Regions from separate parts of the Cryobacterium sp. CAN_C2 genome, predicted to be linked through region 1. Evidence: predicted binding sites of a transcription regulator. Region 1 holds the regulator's gene; each other region holds the start of a gene.

Region 1 (5,738 bases):
GTTCGTTTCCGTACCGGCCTCGCCCTGCGTCAGGCGCACAGCCTTGCCGCCGGCCACGTCGACGGCGGGCAGGAGGACGAGCCTCGGTGTCTTGTTGAACTCGCTCATTGGTGTCCTTGATTGGTGCGGTCGCACGGTGCGGCCAATTTCATGGAAGGTTGGGATTGGGGTGCTGAAGTCTGGGCGCGGCCTAGTGGTGCAGCGTGCCGATCCAGTTCTTCAACAAGCGGATGCCCGCCTCACCCGATTTTTCCGGGTGGAACTGGGTGGCGCACAGCGGACCGTTCTCGATCGCAGCCAGGAACGGCGCCCCATGTTCGGCCCAGGTCAGCCGGGGTTCCGGGAACGGCGGCATGACCTCGAGCGTCCACGACTGGGCAGCGTAGGAGTGCACGAAATAAAACCGTTCCTCTTCGATTCCTCGAAAGAGTTCGGAGTGGGGCGCGCTCGTGACGGTGTTCCAGCCCATGTGCGGCAGGATCGCTGCGGGAAGTTCGGTGACCGTTCCGGGCCATTCGCCGAGACCCTCGGTGTCGATGCCGCGTTCGACACCGTGTTCAAACATGACCTGCATGCCCACGCAGATGCCGAGCACCGGGCGCCCTCCGGCCAGGCGCCGATCCACGATCTCGTCGCCGCGCACCCCCTTGAGGGCGTCCATCACGGCACTGAACGCGCCGACACCGGGAACGACGAGTCCGTCGGCTTCCAGGGCAACCGTGCGATCACTCGTCAACGTGACGTCAGCTCCGGCCAGTTCAAGCGCCTTGACCGCGGAGTGCACATTGCCGGTGCCGTAGTCGAGGACAACGACCTGAGTCACAGGGCCCCCTTGGTCGACGGAATGCCCTGCACGAGCGGGTCGAAAGCCTTGGCGAGCCGGAACGCACGGGCGAAGGCCTTGAACTCGGCCTCAGCGATGTGGTGCGGGTCGCGGCCGCCCAGCACGGTGAGGTGCACGGTCAGGCCGGCATGGAAGGTGATCGCTTCGAAGACGTGACGCACCATGGAGCCGGTGAAGTGTCCGCCGATGAGATGAAATTCAAAGCCGGCCGGCTCGCCGGTGTGCACGAGGTACGGGCGGCCGGAGATATCGACGACAGCCTGGGCGAGCGCCTCATCGAGCGGTACCAGGGCGTCACCGTAGCGGGAAATACCCGACTTGTCGCCGAGGGCCTGGCGAATGGCCTGGCCGAGCACGATTCCCACATCTTCGACGGTGTGGTGCACGTCGATTTCAATGTCGCCGGAGGCCCGCACGGTGAGGTCGGTCAGGGAGTGCTTGGCGAACGCTGTCAGCAGGTGGTCGTAGAACGGCACCGAGGTCTGGATGTCGCTGGTGCCGGTGCCATCAAGGTTCAGGGAGAGATCAATGCTGGATTCACTCGTCTCCCGTTGCAGGTGTGCGACGCGGGGCGCGGAAATGCCAGCAGATGAACTCATAGCCCTAGTTTATTCGGCTTGGGGCGATACGGCTTGACCGGGCCGATCCGTTCGTCCCAGGCGGGCCAGGGCGTCCAAGAACAGGGAGGTCTCTTTCTCGGTGCCGGCCGTCACCCGCAAGTGTCCGGGAATGCCGACGTCGCGAATGAGAATTCCCTCCGCGAGCAGCGCCTCGAAGGTTGCCTGCGGGTCGGCCACTCCCCCGAACAAGACGAAGTTGCTCCAACTGCGGTGCGGGGCATAGCCCAGGCGTGCCAGCTCCACTACGAGCCGGTCGCGCTGCGCCCGAATGTCGTCGACCATCGCGAGCATCTCGGCGCTGTGCGCCAGGGCCGCGTTCGCGGCGGCCTGGGTCAAGGCGGAGAGGTGGTAGGGCAGGCGAACCAGGCGTAGGGCATCCGTGACCGCCGGATCGGCGGCCAGGTAGCCCACCCGGGCACCGGCGAAGGCGAAGGCCTTGCTCATCGTGCGCGAGACGAGGAGGCGTTCCCGGCCGGGCAGCAGGGTGACCGCGCTCGGCGTACCACGCGGAGCGAACTCGGCATAGGCCTCGTCAACCACGACGATGCCGTCGGTCGCGTCGTAGGCGGCGGCGATGGTGTCAAGCGAGAGCGGCGTGCCAGTGGGGTTGTTCGGGGAGCAGAGAAAGACGATGTCGGGGTTGGTGCGGGCGATCTCGCTCACGGCGGTGGCCGAGAAGAGTTCGTAGTCGGCGTCGCGGGTGCCGGGAATCCACCTGGTGTCGGTGCCCGAGGCGAGGATCGAGTACATCGAGTAGGTCGGGGCGAAGCCGAGCAGGCTGCGTCCCGGTCCGCCGAAAGCCTGGAGCACCTGCTGGAGTACTTCGTTGGAACCGTTGGCGGCCCAGATGTTGGCGGCGGTCAGTCCCTCGCCGAGGTATGTCGCCAAGGACTCGCGCAGGGTGGTGAATTCGCGGTCGGGATACCGATTAACGGAACGGATGGCCTCAGCCAGGCCGGCAAGGATGTCGCGGGCGACCCCCTCGGGAATCGGGTGCGTGTTCTCGTTGACGTTCAGTGCCACCGGAACGTGCAATTGCGGCGCACCGTACGGTGTCAGGCCTTGCAGGTTGGCGCGGAGCGGAAGATCTTCGAGACTGGTCACACTCTCCATGCTACGACCTGTGCTCCTACCGTGCGCTTCGGCCCGGTGGTGCGGCCCGCTCGCCTCGCCCAAGTTGGCGCGCTAGGAGTTTGCGGGGATTTCCAGGCGCTGGCCGGGCTGCAGCGTTTCGACGGTCAGAGTGTTCAAGCGTTTAATGTCGGCGACAACATCGCGCGGGTCGGTGGACGGCGAGATCTCCTCGGCGAGGTCCCAGAGAGTCTGGCCTGGTTCGACCGTGATGAACTGAGCGGAACCGACGTCGGTGGGCGAGTAGGCCAACGTCGCGACAACGCCGGATTCGGTCGTGTACGACATGAGGTCGATGCCCGCGGCGGAATCCGACGCGCCGGCCGCACCCCCGTTGAGGGCAAAGGCGACGGAACCGATCACGAGCGGCACGGCCGCGAGGGTCGTGAGAACCACTCGACCGCGGCGGGTGAGGCGAAGACGGGTGACGGGGGCGAAAGGTACTGCGGGTGCACATGCTGTGGTCATGTCAAACCTCCAAGGTCGGCGGGCTGCAAGTCTCGTATTCGGCCCTCGGCCGGGAAGACCAAATACGAAACTATGTTCCGAATATAACTTCGAACAATCAAACATGCAAGCTTTTTCTGGTCTCGGCCCGGCTTTCTGCGCAACACACTCGAATAAGTGTTTGTTTCAGGGCGGAGAACTGGATAAACTTTCGATAGGTCAATTGCTTGATTCACACTCAACCAGACACCACCGACATTCCCGTGAAACACAGTTTCAGGACACAAGAGACCGACTCCAGGAGGGCACATCGTGACACAGGACACCAGCGGTACCCGAGACAAGGGCGGCACTCGGCGCCGCAAGAGTTTGAGCCAACGCCAGCTCGCTATTCTCGACGTGATTCAACGTTCGGTGAGCTCGCGCGGCTACCCGCCGAGCATGCGAGAGATCGGTGACGCCGTCGGTCTCGCCTCGCTGTCGAGCGTGACCCACCAGCTCAACCAGCTTGAACTCAGCGGATATTTGCGCCGCGACCCGAATCGCCCCCGGGCGCTCGAAGTACTCATTGAGATTCAGCGTGCCCCCGAAGACGTCGGCACCGGCGACCAGGACAGCTTTCACCCGGGCGTGCAGGTCGGCGACGCCGCGATGGTTCCGCTCGTCGGTCGCATAGCCGCCGGCATCCCGATCACGGCCGACCAGCAGATCGACGAGATTTTCCCGCTCCCCCGGCAGCTCGTGGGCCAGGGCGAGCTGTTCATGCTCAAGGTCGTCGGTGAGTCGATGATCGATGCCGCGATCTGCGACGGCGACTGGGTCGTCGTTCGCCAGCAGAAGACCGCGGAGAACGGCGAGATCGTCGCGGCCATGCTCGACAACGAGGCCACCGTGAAGGTATTGCGCAAGCGCGACGGTCACACCTGGCTGCTGCCGCGCAACAGTAACTTCGAACCGATCGTCGGTGACTTTGCCGACATCCTCGGCAAGGTCGTCGCGGTGCTGCGCTCGGTCTAAACGCCCAAGCGGCACCGTGGGTCGAGGCGATACCCGTGGGTTGAGCCTGTCGAGACCATCACACGATGTGGTCTCGACAGGCTCGACCTCCGCTTAGGTGCGAACCGCTGCGCCGCGGCGTTCGCGCACCACCCGGGTCGCGGCGAGCATGTTGTGCAGAGACTGCACGGTCTCGTCGTAGCCGCGCGTCTTCAGCCCGCAGTCCGGGTTCACCCAGACCTGGCGTTCGGGAATCGATTTCAGGGCGGTTTCGAGCAGGGTGGTCAGCTCGTCAACGCTCGGTACTCGCGGCGAATGAATGTCATAGATGCCGGCTCCGATACCATGGTCGAACCCTCCGGCCTCGATCTCCTGCACCACCTCCATGCGCGACCGGGCCGCTTCAATGCTCGTCACGTCGGCGTCGAGGTTGCGGATGGCCTCGATAACGACGCCGAACTCCGAGTAACACAGGTGCGTATGAATCTGGGTTGCATCCGCCACCCCGGCCGTGGCCAGCCGAAAGGAGCCGACCGACCAGTCGAGGTAGTCGACGTGGTCCTTCGTCTTCAGCGGCAGCAATTCCCGCAGGGCCGGTTCGTCGACCTGAACGATCTTAATTCCCGCGGCCTCGAGGTCGCCGATTTCATCGCGCAGGGACAGGGCTACCTGGCGGGCGGTCTCGCCGAGCGGCTGGTCATCGCGCACGAACGACCAGGCCAGAATCGTCACCGGCCCCGTGAGCATGCCCTTGACCGGCTTTGCGGTGAGGCTCTGCGTGTACACCGACCAGTCCACCGTGATCGGTGCCGGGCGCGACACGTCGCCCCACAGAATAGACGGCCGGGTGCAGCGGCTGCCGTAGGACTGCACCCAGCCGTTCTCGGTCACGGCAAACCCGTCGAGGTTCTCAGCGAAGTATTGCACCATGTCGTTGCGTTCGGGTTCGCCGTGCACGAGCACGTCGAGTCCGATCTCTTCCTGCAGCGCGACGACCCGCCCAATCTCCTCGCGCATCAGGTCGCGGTAGTCATCCGCCGCAAGAGTTCCCTTGAGAAACTGGGCACGCGCCCGGCGAATATCGGCGGTCTGCGGGAACGATCCAATCGTGGTCGTCGGCAGCGGCGGCAGCTGCAGCGCCGCATCCTGGGCGCTCAGGCGTACGGCGTAGTCGCCACGGGTGAAGTCGGCGTCGGTCAGTGCGGCGACACGGGTGCGCACGGACCCGTCGCGCACGCCGGGAGCGCTCCGCCTTGCCACCAGTGCCTCAGCGGCTTCGGCGAGGGGCACCGCGATGGCGGCCCGTCCGGCGGTGAGGCCGAGCGCGAGGGTGGAGACCTGGCCGACTTTTTGGTCTGCGAAGGCCAGCCAGCTGGTCAGCGAGCCCGGCAACGACGCTTCATCCCGCACGTCATGCGGCACGTGCAACAGCGAGGTCGAGGTTGAGACAGAGACGGAGTCGGATAGCCCGCGCACGCTCTCTGCGGTTTCGAAGGCGCCGGCCAGGTCGCCGCGCCAGATGTTGTGCCCGTCGATCACCCCGGCAACGATGGTTTTTCCAGACAGCCCGGGCACCGCCTGCGGCAGGGTTCCCCGCACCAGGTCAACGCCGATCGCTTCAACGGCAGTGGCGGCGAGCACCGGCAGGGCGTCATCGAGGCTGCCGTAGGGTGCCGCGACGAACAGGGCGGGTCGCCCGG
Region 2 (5,738 bases), on a different contig from region 1:
GTCTGAGTCTGCCGGGGTCGCCACGGCGGCTTCTCCGGGTGTCGATCCCTCCTGGCTGGGGGCGGGCCCATCGGGCCCGGTGCTCGCGCTGGCGACCGGAACGGCCGAGCCGGTGTGTTCCTCGGCCGGGCCGTCGGGGCCGTCCGGTCCGACGAGCTGGTCGGGATTGCTGGGTGAGCTGGGTACAACGGGCGTCGATCCGGTATCAGGAGCGTCGAGTGGGGGCTCTTCAATGGGGTCAGAGTCGTGGGTCACGGGCATACCTTTCTAAACGGCGACAGCAAACGCCCCGGCTGGGCGGCATACAAGTTATACCCCGAACGGATGACATTCAGTAACATTTACGCTCCCTCGCCGAGGAGGAGCGCGCGCAGCGCTGTTTCGACCGAGACTCGGCCCGCGGGGTCAACGGTTTCACCCGCGCGAAACAGGTCGACAATTCGCGGATCAACGTAACTCGTGCGCGCGATCGCCGGCGTGTTGCCGAGAACATCAGCGGCCTGCCGCATCGCTTCGGCAATGGCGCGGTCGTCGGCGCGACGGCTGCGCGTCGCCGCACGCGGCGGCCGGGCAGCGGACGCCGCCCGTGCACCAGACGAGGCCGGCGCAGCCGCAGACGCCCGTGCACCAGACGAGGCCGGCGCAGCCGCAGACGCCCGTGCACCAGACGAGGCCGGTGCAGCAAACAGCGCAGCGGACGCCGCCGGCTGGGTCCCGGCTGCCAGGCTCTGCGCCAGGCTCTGCGCCAGGCTCTGCGCGGCGGCGGCCGTGCCCCGCAGGGTGCGAAAGTCTTTCGCGGTGAACTCGCCGCCGGTGCGTTCCTTGATGAAATCGTTGATGTCGGCGGCCGAGACGGCGCCCTCCACATCATCCAACACCCATGAGAGCAGTGGTGCGGCCGGGCGGTCGTGCAGCCGGGCGCGCAGATAGGTCGCGAGGTCCGCATCCGTTATTACGCCCTGAAATTGCTGCCCGCTCTTGGCCGGAAAATTCAGGTGCACCACGTCGCCGCGCACCGCGACGTGCGAGCAGAGGAGGGTCGAGAGCCCGTGGCTGCCATAGGTGTCGGCGTAGCGCTCGCTGCCGATGCGCAGTGAGGCGAGGTCGAGCATGCGAAACGCCGCGGCGAGCGCTCGGCTGCGCGGCGGGCCGTCTCCGCGCAGTTCCCGCGTGACCTGGCCGCGCACCCTCGGCAGCGATTCGGCCAGCTGCAGGGCACGTTCGAACTTGAGTCGGTTCTTCTGTTCCCGCCAGACCGGATGGTAGATGTATTGGCGGCGCCCGGCCGCGTCGATGCCGATCGCCTGGATGTGCCCGTTGGGGTGCGACGAGATCCACACCTCGGTCCACGCCGGCGGAATCGCCAGGGCTGCGAACCGCTCGCGCAGTTCTTTCTCGGTGACGCGGTCCCCGGCGGGGTCGCGGTAGCTGAACCCCGTACCCGAGCGTCGCCGGGTGTATCCCGGCCGGGTCGGGTCGCTGCGTCGTAGCCGGGTCATGCACGTGCCGTCTCTGCTCGCATGCCGGAAACAGTACTGCGACTTGCTCCACCCAGCGCGAAGGCTGATGCCGTACCGCGGGTCGTACGCGCCGCACCGAGCGGGCGCGGGCCTGCGCGGGCCGTGTTTGAAAGCGGGCGCAGGGTAGATCACGTGCCTTCTTCCCCCACGAGTGTCGCCAGGCGCGCACACGACCACCTGGGAACGACGCGGCCCACTGCATCCGCCCTGCTCCGGCTGATTCGCAGAGCACTTGCAATTCACTAGAACCTGTGTTCGACTAGCATCATGCGGTGGAGTGGGCAGGAACTACAGGCCGAACAGGTCGGCGCGCTGCCCGGCCTCGCTCGCCTGAACAACCTCGTGCGCAGCGTGCAAACGCCCGAGTTCGCCGGAATCACCTTTCACGAGATCCTCGCCAAGTCCGCCCTCAACCACGTGCCCGGGCAGAGCGCGCTGCCGTTCGGGTACACGATCAACCCCTATCGTGGCTGTTCGCACGCTTGCACCTACTGCTTCGCAAGGCCCACCCACCAGTACCTCGACCTCGACGCCGGCAAAGATTTCGACAGCGAGATCATCGTGAAGGTCAACGTGGCCGAGGTGCTCAGAAAGGAGCTCGCGAAACCTACGTGGGGGAGGCACCCGGTGGCCCTCGGCACAAACACCGACCCGTACCAGCGCGTCGAGGGGCGCTACCGGCTCATGCCCGGCATCATCGCGGCGCTCGCCGACAGCAACACTCCCCTCTCCATTCTCACCAAAGGCACCCTGCTGCGCCGCGACCTCGACCTGCTCGTCGAGGCGAGCGCGCACGTTCCTGTCGACCTGGCCATGTCGATCGCAATCTATGACGACGATCTGCAGCAGTCGGTCGAGCCCGGTACTCCCAGCACGAAGGCGCGCCTCGCCACGGTCACCGCGGTGCGCGAACGCGGACTCGACTGCGGCGTCTTCCTCATGCCGATTCTGCCGTTCCTCACTGACACCCGCGCCCACCTCGATGAGGCCCTGCGGCAAGCCAAAGCGGCCGGCGCCACGAGCGTGCTCTACAGCGGCCTCAACCTCAAGCCCGCCGTCAAGGACTGGTACCTGCAGTGGCTCGCCCGCGAGCACCCCGAGCTCGTCGGCCGCTACCAGGAGCTCTACGCCCGCGGCCAGTACGCGCCCAAGGAGTACCGCACCTGGCTCGCCGCACGCATCAAGCCGCTCATTCGCGCGCACGGCCTCGAGCGCGGCGTCGTCGACCCCGCCACCGGCGGCCTGCGGTCCAGCGCTCTGCCGGCCTCCCCAGAACGGATGCCCCCGCCGGCCCCCCGCCCAACCCCCACGTTCGTCCCCGCCGCCCGGCCCCTGATCGCCGCCGAACTCCCGCCCGAACGGGCTCCCACCCTGTTCTGATCTGCCGCGTAACCCCACCCGGGCTCGGAAAGTGGGCCCACGATAGCCTGGGCCCGGTGTCCGAGGTGGGCCCGGTGAGCGGATACCGCTACCCCCTCCCGCTACCCCTCCCCACGCCGGTGGCATACTGAACCAGGGGGAAAATATGTCTCTAGGGTTACCCGGCCATCTGGTCCAGCTGACGCTCGCGCGCGCCCTGGCCCGGGCCGCGCACTGGTTTGCGCTGACCTGCCTCATGGCGGCGGCAGTGTCGGTCGCCATCCTCAGCCTGAATCGCAGCCCCGAACTCTGGATCACCACCGTGGTCGTGGTCGCCATGGGCGCCCTGCTCGTGCTCTTCACCCGGCACCGCCGGATCGCCTTCGCCGTCGCCTTTCTCGCCGTGGGAACCCTCGGCGTCTATGTTTTCACCCTGACCGTGCTCGGCGTTCCCGACGTATTTCCCGCGTCGAATATGTTCCTCGTTGCCCTGCCCAAGATGGCGCTCGTCATGGTCGGCGGCGCCGGATCCACCGCCCTCGCCGGCGTGCTCTGGAGCACCGCGGCCTTTCTCCTGGCCGAGGCCGCCGCGCTCCTGGCAATTCTCGGCACTGCGGTGCCCTATCGGCCCGACCTGTTCACCCTCTCGACCTACCTCGTGCTGGTCGGTGTCATGGTGCTCGCCGGCATCGACCGGCGCGCGAGCAACGCCGCCCAGCCCGCCATTCACCGCGCGGTCCAGGATGGCGCCAACCGGCAGCTGCGCGACGCCCTCGATACCCGCGCCATCGCCCTGCTCAACGACACGACCGTCGCCCAGTTGGTGGCCCTGTCGCTCGAAGAGCCCGGCGCCCTCTCGCCGGGGCTGCGCGCGAGCCTGAACGACACCCTGACCACCCTGCACGACACGAACTGGCTCACCGACATCGACGCCCGCAGTGCAACAGCCCCGAAGCCCACACTGACCGCGCAATCAACCGCCAACCACTCCTGGCTGTCCAGCGCCGTCTACATCACCATCGAACGCTGCCGTGACCGCGGACTCGTCGTCGAGGTCACCGGCGACCGCGACGCCCTCGCCCGCCTCGACGCCGACAGTGACCGCGACGTCGGTCTCGCCCTGCAACAGTGCCTCGTCAACGTCATCCTGCACGCCGGAGTCGCTTCGGCCGAGGTTGCCATCGAATCCGACCTCACCACAATTTCACTTCTCATAACGGATGCCGGCCGCGGCTTCACCGAGTCGGAATCCGCTTCCGACCGCCTGGGTCTGCGGCAGTCCGTGCGGCGCCGCATCGAACAGCTCGGCGGATCCGTGCTCATCTGGAGCCGCCCCGGTGCCGGCACGAGCGTGCGCCTAACCGTGCCCGCGGCGCAAAAACAAACCCCAAACCAAACCCCAAACGCAGCCTCCAGGCGGCCCACCCCATGACCCGCGCCACCCCCACTCCGCGGCGGCCGCGCGCACCGGCATCCGCTTCGCAGCAGCGCCTCGACCCGATCGGAGGCCTCGCCGCCTGGCCGATCGCCCCGGTCGTTGCCCTCATCGTCGTGACCTACGCCGTCGTCGCAACGATCTCGCGCCCGCACGAGATCCAGAACGTCGAACTCGCTGCGGCCGCCGTCGCCGCCCTCATGATCGCGGCCGCCGTGCTCGTCTGGTCAGCCCGCCCCGATCTGGCCCCCCTCACCCGCACCCGCGCCATCGTGATCGTGGCCCTCGGCGTCGGGGCACACCTGCTCGCCGCGGCGAGCACCTGGCAGTTCAACGGCATGATCCAGGACGACTTTGCCCCGATCGGCCTCGGCCTGCTGCTCCTCGCCCTCGCGCCCTTTCGGCCGTGGAAGGAAATCCTCCTGCTCGGCGTCTCAGTCGCCGTAACGGTCGGCGTTACGGCCCTCGTCCAGTCGCCGTTCCTCGGAATCCAGACACCGCCCGTGCTGTTCGTTATTATCGCCATGACCCAGGTACTCGCGCCCACCCTCGCCGCCGCCGCGTACTCGCGCCAGGTCGTCAACTCCATTTACCGCTGGCAAACGGATGCCCGCCGCGCCATCCGAGCGCGCACCGAAGAGAGTCGCGGCCTCCTCGCGCAATCCGTGGTTGACCATCGCCTGACCAATCTCGGCGCCGATGTGCTTCCCTTTTTGGCCGACGTTCTCGCGCGGCAAACCCTCACCGCCTCCGACATCAAACGCGCGCGCTCCCTCGCCTTTCAGGTGCGCCGAGTGCTCGTCGCCGAGGTCGACCACACCTGGCTTGACGACCTCATCGACCGCGAACGCATCGGCCTCACCGAGCACGGCCTCAACCCGCTCTGCGTCATCGCCGACCCGGAACGCCGGGCGACCGGCTTCGACTCCGACCAGCGTGCCGCCGTCGGAGCCGTGATCGTGGCGCTCTGCACCCTCAAGGGCTTCGACCCCACGAGCCTCGTCGTACAGATCGATGGATCCGGCGCTGCACCCACCGACACCGATCAAATCACGCAGGCCTTCGGTCACCGTGGGGCCCGCCCGACGCCGGCCACCGACACCACAACCCTCGACATCGTCACCGCAGCCCAGACGCAGGCCGCCGCCCAGGCCAGGGCCCAGGCCCGTGCGCAGGACCAGGTGTACGCCGCCACCATGCCGCGAACGCCCCGGCGTACGACTGACGCCGGCTCCCGCGCCACCGACACCATCACCATCCAGGCCGGCATCTCCCTGCCGCCGTTTCAGCGGCGCCGCGCCCTGCGTCCGTACCTCAGCGTGCTGCGCGCGGTGTTCACCCGGGTGCGGGTCACCAGCCGGCGTCCGCTGCTCACGCTAGAATTCGACGCTGAACGTGGCCACCTCACCAAGACCAAAGGCACA
Region 3 (5,738 bases), on a different contig from region 1:
TTGCCGGCCGTCATGCCGAGGCCGACGACCACCAGAACGAGCGGCACCGCGGCGGCGGCGAGCCCGGTGATCTCGATCACGAGCGGCGCGACGTAGGTGTACACGGCGAACAGCCCGCCGAAGCCGATCGCGCCGATCGACAGGGTGATCCAGACCTGCAGCCTGCGGAACGCCCGCAGCTCGGCGCGCATCGTGGCCTTCGGGTTGCCGGCCTGGAAGGGCACGAACACGGCGACGGCCACGAGGGTGAGCGCGAAAATTGCGGCGACGACGAGGTAGGCCGCGCGCCATCCGCTGGTCTGACCGATCCAGGTGATCGTCGGCACCCCGATGACGTTGGAGATCGTCAGGCCGCTCAACACGATCGCTATGCCGCGGGCACGCTTGCCGGGACCCATCAGGTGGGCCGCGACGAGCGAAGCAATGCCGAAGTAGGCGCCGTGCGGCAGCCCGGCCACGAACCGGGCGGCGAGCACGGTCTCGAAGGTGGGCAGCAGTGCCGAGGCGATGGTGCCGAGGGTGAACGCGGTCAGCAGACCGAGCAGCAATTGTTTGCGCGGCCAGCGGGCAGCGGCCGCGGCAATCGTCGGCGCTCCGACGACAACGCCGAGGGCGTAGGCCGAGATGAGCCAGCCGGCCTGCGCGTTGGCGGCATCCGGTGCGCTGGCGTAGAGGCCCGGCAGCAGGTCGGCGGCGAGGTTCGGCAGCAGACCCATGGCGACGAATTCAGTTGCGCCGATGCCGAAGCCGCCGAGGGCGAGGGCGAGGAGGGCAAGACGAATTCGGGTCGACGACAGCTGCGTCGACCCGTCAGGAGTGAGGGGCATGCGATAAGCCTAAGCCTCGGCCTGCTCGCGTGTGGGGTCTGGCCCCCGGCGAACCTGCAGATCACTCCGCGATCTCAGGCGTCGAGGGCGGTCTCCAGACGCTCCAGCTTGCCGGTCAGCTCGCCGGTGTGCCCGGGACGGATGTCGGCCTTGAGCACGAGGGAAACGCGCGGTCCGAATGCGCTCACCGCCTCGGTCGCCGCCTTGATGACGGCAAAGACCTCGTCCCAGTCGCCCTCGATGGTGGTGAACATGGAATCGGTGTGGTTGGGCAGGCCGGATTCGCGCACGATGCGCACGGCGGCGGCGACCGCATCGTGCACGGATCCCTGCGAGTCGGCGGCACCGGACGGTGCGACAGAAAAAGCTACGAGCATGGTGTCTCCCTAAATGTTGTGGTCGGTGGCGGTAAGGTGTGGGCCAACGGATGCGGGTTCGCCCCGCGGTGGCCTGAGTCGATACAGGGCTCGGAGCGCCCAGCCGAGCAGCACGAACTCGAGCAGGTTACGCAGGCTCAGCACGAGCACCAAGAACGGATTGGCCACGAGCACCCAGTAATACAGGTAGGGGTAGACGACCTGGGTGAGGGCGGCCAGCGCAAGCCCGAGCAACGCCGGTGTGCGCCAGGGCCGGCCGTTCACCACGATCCCCAGAATGATCGGAGCGGCCAGCCAGCTGATGAACTGCGGCGAACCAACCTTGTTGAACGCGATCAGGGTCACCGTCAACGCGAGCGTCAACGGCGGCAGAACCGCCAGCCAGCCCGCACCCCGGCGCTGGGCCCGCAGGCCGAGCAGCAGCACGGCGGCGGCGGCGAGCGCCAGCAGCGGAGTCATCACGGCGCTCATGATCGTGGTGCCCGTGCCGGCGACCTGAAATGTGAGAAGCTGGCGGTCGTAGTAGATGAAACTGCCGTTCACTCCGAGCACGGCCTGCCAGAGCCACGGCCCGGCGACGGGCGATTCGATCTGGATCCCCCGGCCCGCCTGCTCGGCCACGAAACTCAGCACGTGAATGCCGCTTCCTCGGCTCAGGCTGAGCGTCGCGGCCACAGCGACGACCGCCGCGGTGACCGCAGCGGCGACCCCGAGCATCCGCCAGCGCAGTCGCGACGCCACGAACAGGGCGGCGAGCGCCGCGACCGGCCAGATCTTGATCCAGGTCGCAAGTGTGAGCAGCATCGTGCCCCACAGTGGGCGGCGGCGCAGCCAGAGCAGGGCGACGATGCAGAGCGGCACCGTGACCGAGTCGATGCGGAGGAGCGCGATCGGACCGAGCAGGGCTAGAAAGACCAGCCACCACCAGGCCGCTCGTTGGTGTGAGCGCACAAGCACGAAAAATGCCCCGGCGTTCAACCCGGTCACCAGTACAAACCAGGTTCCGAGGTAGGCCGCACCTCCGAGGACGAACGCGCTGACGATCGGCACCAGGGCGAGCACCGGGTACACGAAGTTCTCGGTGATTCCGACGAGGCTGCCAGCCACCGCGTTCTCCGCCCAGCCGCGGTAAACGACCCTGACATCGCCGAGCGGATGCCCGGGCCCGAACAGGGCCAAAACGATCAGCAGCAGGTGCACGAGCGCGAAAGCCGACCACAGCGCGGCGCGCGGATGCCGCAGAACCGGCCGCGTGGGCCGCGGTATGGTGTCGCTGCGGGTCTCGTCGTGAATTCGCACGCTTTACTTTCGCACAGGCAACCGCTTCGCCGCATCGCGTCCCGCTCTAACGGGTCGGGCGTGGTCCCGGATCGATCCCGTGGCCCAGGAACGCAGCGACGGCCCGCGGCACGGCATCGGCCACGTCGAGGGCCGCGATCGGACCACCGGCGGAAGCCAGGTTCGCGGCTTCGGCATGCAGGAGCGCGGCGGTGGCTACGAGCGGGGCGAGGGAGGCGGCATCCGCTTCGAGCTGGTCGGAATGGGTGGCCAGGAGCGCCCCGAGAATTCCGCCGAGCACGTCGCCCGACCCGGCCGTGGCCAGCCAGGCCGGCCCGGTCGACACGGTCAGCCGAGCGCCCGACGGCGATGCCACGTGGGTGACGGCCCCCTTGAGCAGCACCGTCACGTCGAACAGACGCGCGGCACGAATGGCCCACTCGCCCGGGTTCGCGGCGATCTGCGAGGCGGAGCCCGGCTTGGCCTCATTCGCGAGCATCACGGCCAGTTCGCCAGCGTGCGGGGTGATCACGGTCGGCCCGATCGCGCGCGACATCAGGTCGAGGGCGCCCGCGTCGAGGACGGTGGGCAGGCCCTCGGCGAGCGCCGCCCTGAGGGCGGTGGTGACGGCATCCGATCTCGTGGTCGAGTTGATGCCGGAGCCGAGCAGCCACGCTTGCACGCGGCCGGGCACGGTCACGATCTCGGGACGGCGCTGCAGCACGAGGGTGGCGGCGCGGCGCGGACCGAGGTAGCGAACCATGCCGAGGCCGGTTCGCACGGCCGCGTCGACACCGAGCACGGCGGCACCCGGGTAGTCCCTGGAGCCGGTGCGCACTCCGAGCACTCCGCGCGAGTATTTGTCGTCACCGGCCTCCGGCCGGGAGATCCAGTCGCGGGCCTGTTCAGCCTCCCATTCGAGCCAGCCACACGGTTTCACCATGCCTCCACGATAGGTCGTTTTGGCTGGCCCCGGCCACCTCAAGCGGATGCCCCGGCGCTGGCCGTCGACAGCGGCGGCCAGCTGGGGCCGGTTCAGTGTGCCGACTGCGATTCTTCGCGCTCCCGCATGGGGCGGCGATCGGACGCCGGGGTCTGCGACACGCAGATGATGTTGCCCTCGGTGTCTTTGAACCACGCCGCACGTTCCTCATTCATCGTCGCGATGCCGTCTTCAGTTTTCAATCCCGGAAAATCGTATTCCTGGAACGTGACGCCACGACCGCGCAGGGCGGCGACCTCAGCGTCGATATCGTCTGTGACGAATGCGATCGCGGTGTTGGCCGCGGTGCCGGCATTGTCGGTTTCGTAGACCATAATCGCGGCGCCTTTCGGGGTGCGATAAAGCAACCCCTCCACCCGCTCTTCATCGGGTTCCATACCGAGCACGTCCTTGTAGAAGCGCCGGGCACGTGCCAGATCACGTGCGGGAAGTACCGAGTAGGTTTCTAATTGGCTGAACATGAGCTTTCCCTTTCTGCACCCACTGTGCATTTTTCAGGAAGTATTTTACCCCCGTCCCGCCGCCTTGGCGAGGTGCGAGGGGTATCCGCAAGTCACCGGCCCAGCGCGGGTCAGTCTCGGGCTGTGTCGGCGAAGCGTTTCCGCGCTATCTGGGGGATCGACCTGGGGCCAACCCGGTTATTCCTCCATGACCGCCAGGCTGCGACGTTCCAGGTCGGCGAGGCTGTCCCGTAATCTGGCCTGTCCGTCGTGGCGAATTGATCCTTGAAACATTTCTTTGAGTTTTCTTTCGCGACTTTCGGCTTTTCGGGTCGATATTCCTGATTTTTCCTCGGGAATGTCGGTGGGTGGATGTTGGGTTGAATCATGAACAACGTGGCACTGGAACTAACACAGGCCGCCGCCGCCGTGGCGGCGCTGGGGGGTTCGAGCGCCGAGTTCAGCCGTCTGTCGGATGCGCAGGTGCTTGCCGCTCGGGGTCCGATCGCTGATCTGTTGCGGCTGAGTAATACGGCGGCGGCGTTGCTGGCGGGCACGATTGCCGAGCGGTCCCGGCCGCAGTGGGGCCAGTCCGGTCTGGCGGCGCGGCAGGGGTTTGGTAATCCGACGTTGATGGTGCAGCACGCCACAGGCCTGAGCCGCATCGACGCCGGCCGGCTACTCGCGGTCGGGGTGCTGATGAGCGACACCGAGACCGCCGAACGGCTGGCGGCCGAACGGCTGGCGGCCGACGCCGCGCGTGACGCGGCGCCGTTATCCCCGGCACCGCCGGTCGCGCCGCTGCCGGTCGTGCTGCCGGTCGTGCTGCCGGTGCCGTGGCAGGCGCCGATCGTGCACGCCGTCGCTGACGGCCGTGTCTCGCCCGGCGTCGCCGACGCCCTACTGCGGGGCCTGGGCACCCTGGACCAAGCCATCACCGCCGAGAAACTCGCCGCGGCCCTACGCGTGCTGCTGGCCACGGCTCCGGGGATGAACACCGAACAGGCCTACAAACGCGCCCGGCGGCTGCGCGACGACCTCGACGCAGCCGGCGTTCTCGCGCGGGAAAAACAAGCGCGCGACGACACGAGCTGGTCGCTGTGGCGACGCGCTGACGGCATGGTCACCCTCCACGCCCTGCTACCACCGGAGCAGGGCGAACTGTGGTTGGCGGCCTACGACGCACTGACCAGCCCGCGCCGCGGCGGCGTCAGGTTCGTTGACCCAGAGCGGGCAGCGTGGGCGCAGAGCGTGAAAGACGACCCGCGCACCCTCGACCAGATCGCCGCCGATTCCTTCACCCAACTGCTCACACTCGGCGCCGACGCCGACCCCAACACCCTTTTCGGCGGCCGCCGCCCCTCCGTACGCGTCATCGTCACCGAACACAACCGCCCCACTATCCCCAGCGGCGGCAGCAGCAGTGGCAAGTCAGCGTTTGGATACCTGGAGGGCAACCCTGCCCCGGTGTCCGGTGAGACGATCGACCGGCACCTGTGCGGCTCCGGCTACCTCGGAATTCTCTTCGACCACACCGGGCAACCCCTCAACATCGGCCGCGACCAACGCCTCTTCACCACCGCCCAACGCCACGCCCTCGCGGTACGCGACGGCGGATGCCGCTGGCCCAGCTGCGACCAACCACCCTCCTGGACCGAAACCCACCACATCGAAAACTGGCTCACCGACCACGGCCTCACCAACATCGACCACGCCATCCTGCTCTGCGCCCCACACCACCTGCTCCTTCACAACCGGGGCTGGAAAGTACTCCACAAAGCCAGCCAGTACTGGCTGCAACCCCCAGCCGAAA

The links. Region 1 encodes LexA, which represses DNA repair genes until DNA is damaged. Its sites were predicted from a motif close to TCGAACANNTGTTCGA; they were not measured.
Region 2: the regulator LexA is predicted to act here: its motif matches at 1,764-1,779, upstream of IWX77_RS12495 (Rv2578c family radical SAM protein).
Region 3: the regulator LexA is predicted to act here: its motif matches at 4,212-4,227, upstream of IWX77_RS03295 (HNH endonuclease signature motif containing protein).

Annotation. Positions count from the first base shown of each region.
Region 1 is NZ_JADOUX010000020.1:18,402-24,139, reverse strand. Features, by position in the region: gene priA (bifunctional 1-(5-phosphoribosyl)-5-((5-phosphoribosylamino)methylideneamino)imidazole-4-carboxamide isomerase/phosphoribosylanthranilate isomerase PriA) at 1-108, opposite strand, end outside; gene hisH (imidazole glycerol phosphate synthase subunit HisH) at 191-823, opposite strand; gene hisB (imidazoleglycerol-phosphate dehydratase HisB) at 820-1,443, opposite strand; gene IWX77_RS14230 (histidinol-phosphate transaminase) at 1,453-2,577, opposite strand; gene IWX77_RS14225 (LysM peptidoglycan-binding domain-containing protein) at 2,650-3,063, opposite strand; gene lexA (transcriptional repressor LexA) at 3,355-4,059, shown strand; gene metE (5-methyltetrahydropteroyltriglutamate--homocysteine S-methyltransferase) at 4,153-5,738, opposite strand, start outside.
Region 2 is NZ_JADOUX010000015.1:70,386-76,123, reverse strand. Features, by position in the region: gene IWX77_RS12505 (hypothetical protein) at 1-255, opposite strand, end outside; gene IWX77_RS12500 (DNA topoisomerase IB) at 342-1,499, opposite strand; gene IWX77_RS12495 (Rv2578c family radical SAM protein) at 1,788-2,900, shown strand; gene IWX77_RS12490 (sensor histidine kinase) at 3,046-4,311, shown strand; gene IWX77_RS12485 (hypothetical protein) at 4,308-5,738, shown strand, end outside.
Region 3 is NZ_JADOUX010000003.1:35,993-41,730, reverse strand. Features, by position in the region: gene IWX77_RS03320 (MFS transporter) at 1-827, opposite strand, end outside; gene IWX77_RS03315 (thiamine-binding protein) at 902-1,204, opposite strand; gene IWX77_RS03310 (glycosyltransferase 87 family protein) at 1,214-2,503, opposite strand; gene IWX77_RS03305 (ADP-dependent NAD(P)H-hydrate dehydratase) at 2,550-3,425, opposite strand; gene IWX77_RS03300 (VOC family protein) at 3,518-3,946, opposite strand; gene IWX77_RS03295 (HNH endonuclease signature motif containing protein) at 4,313-5,738, shown strand, end outside.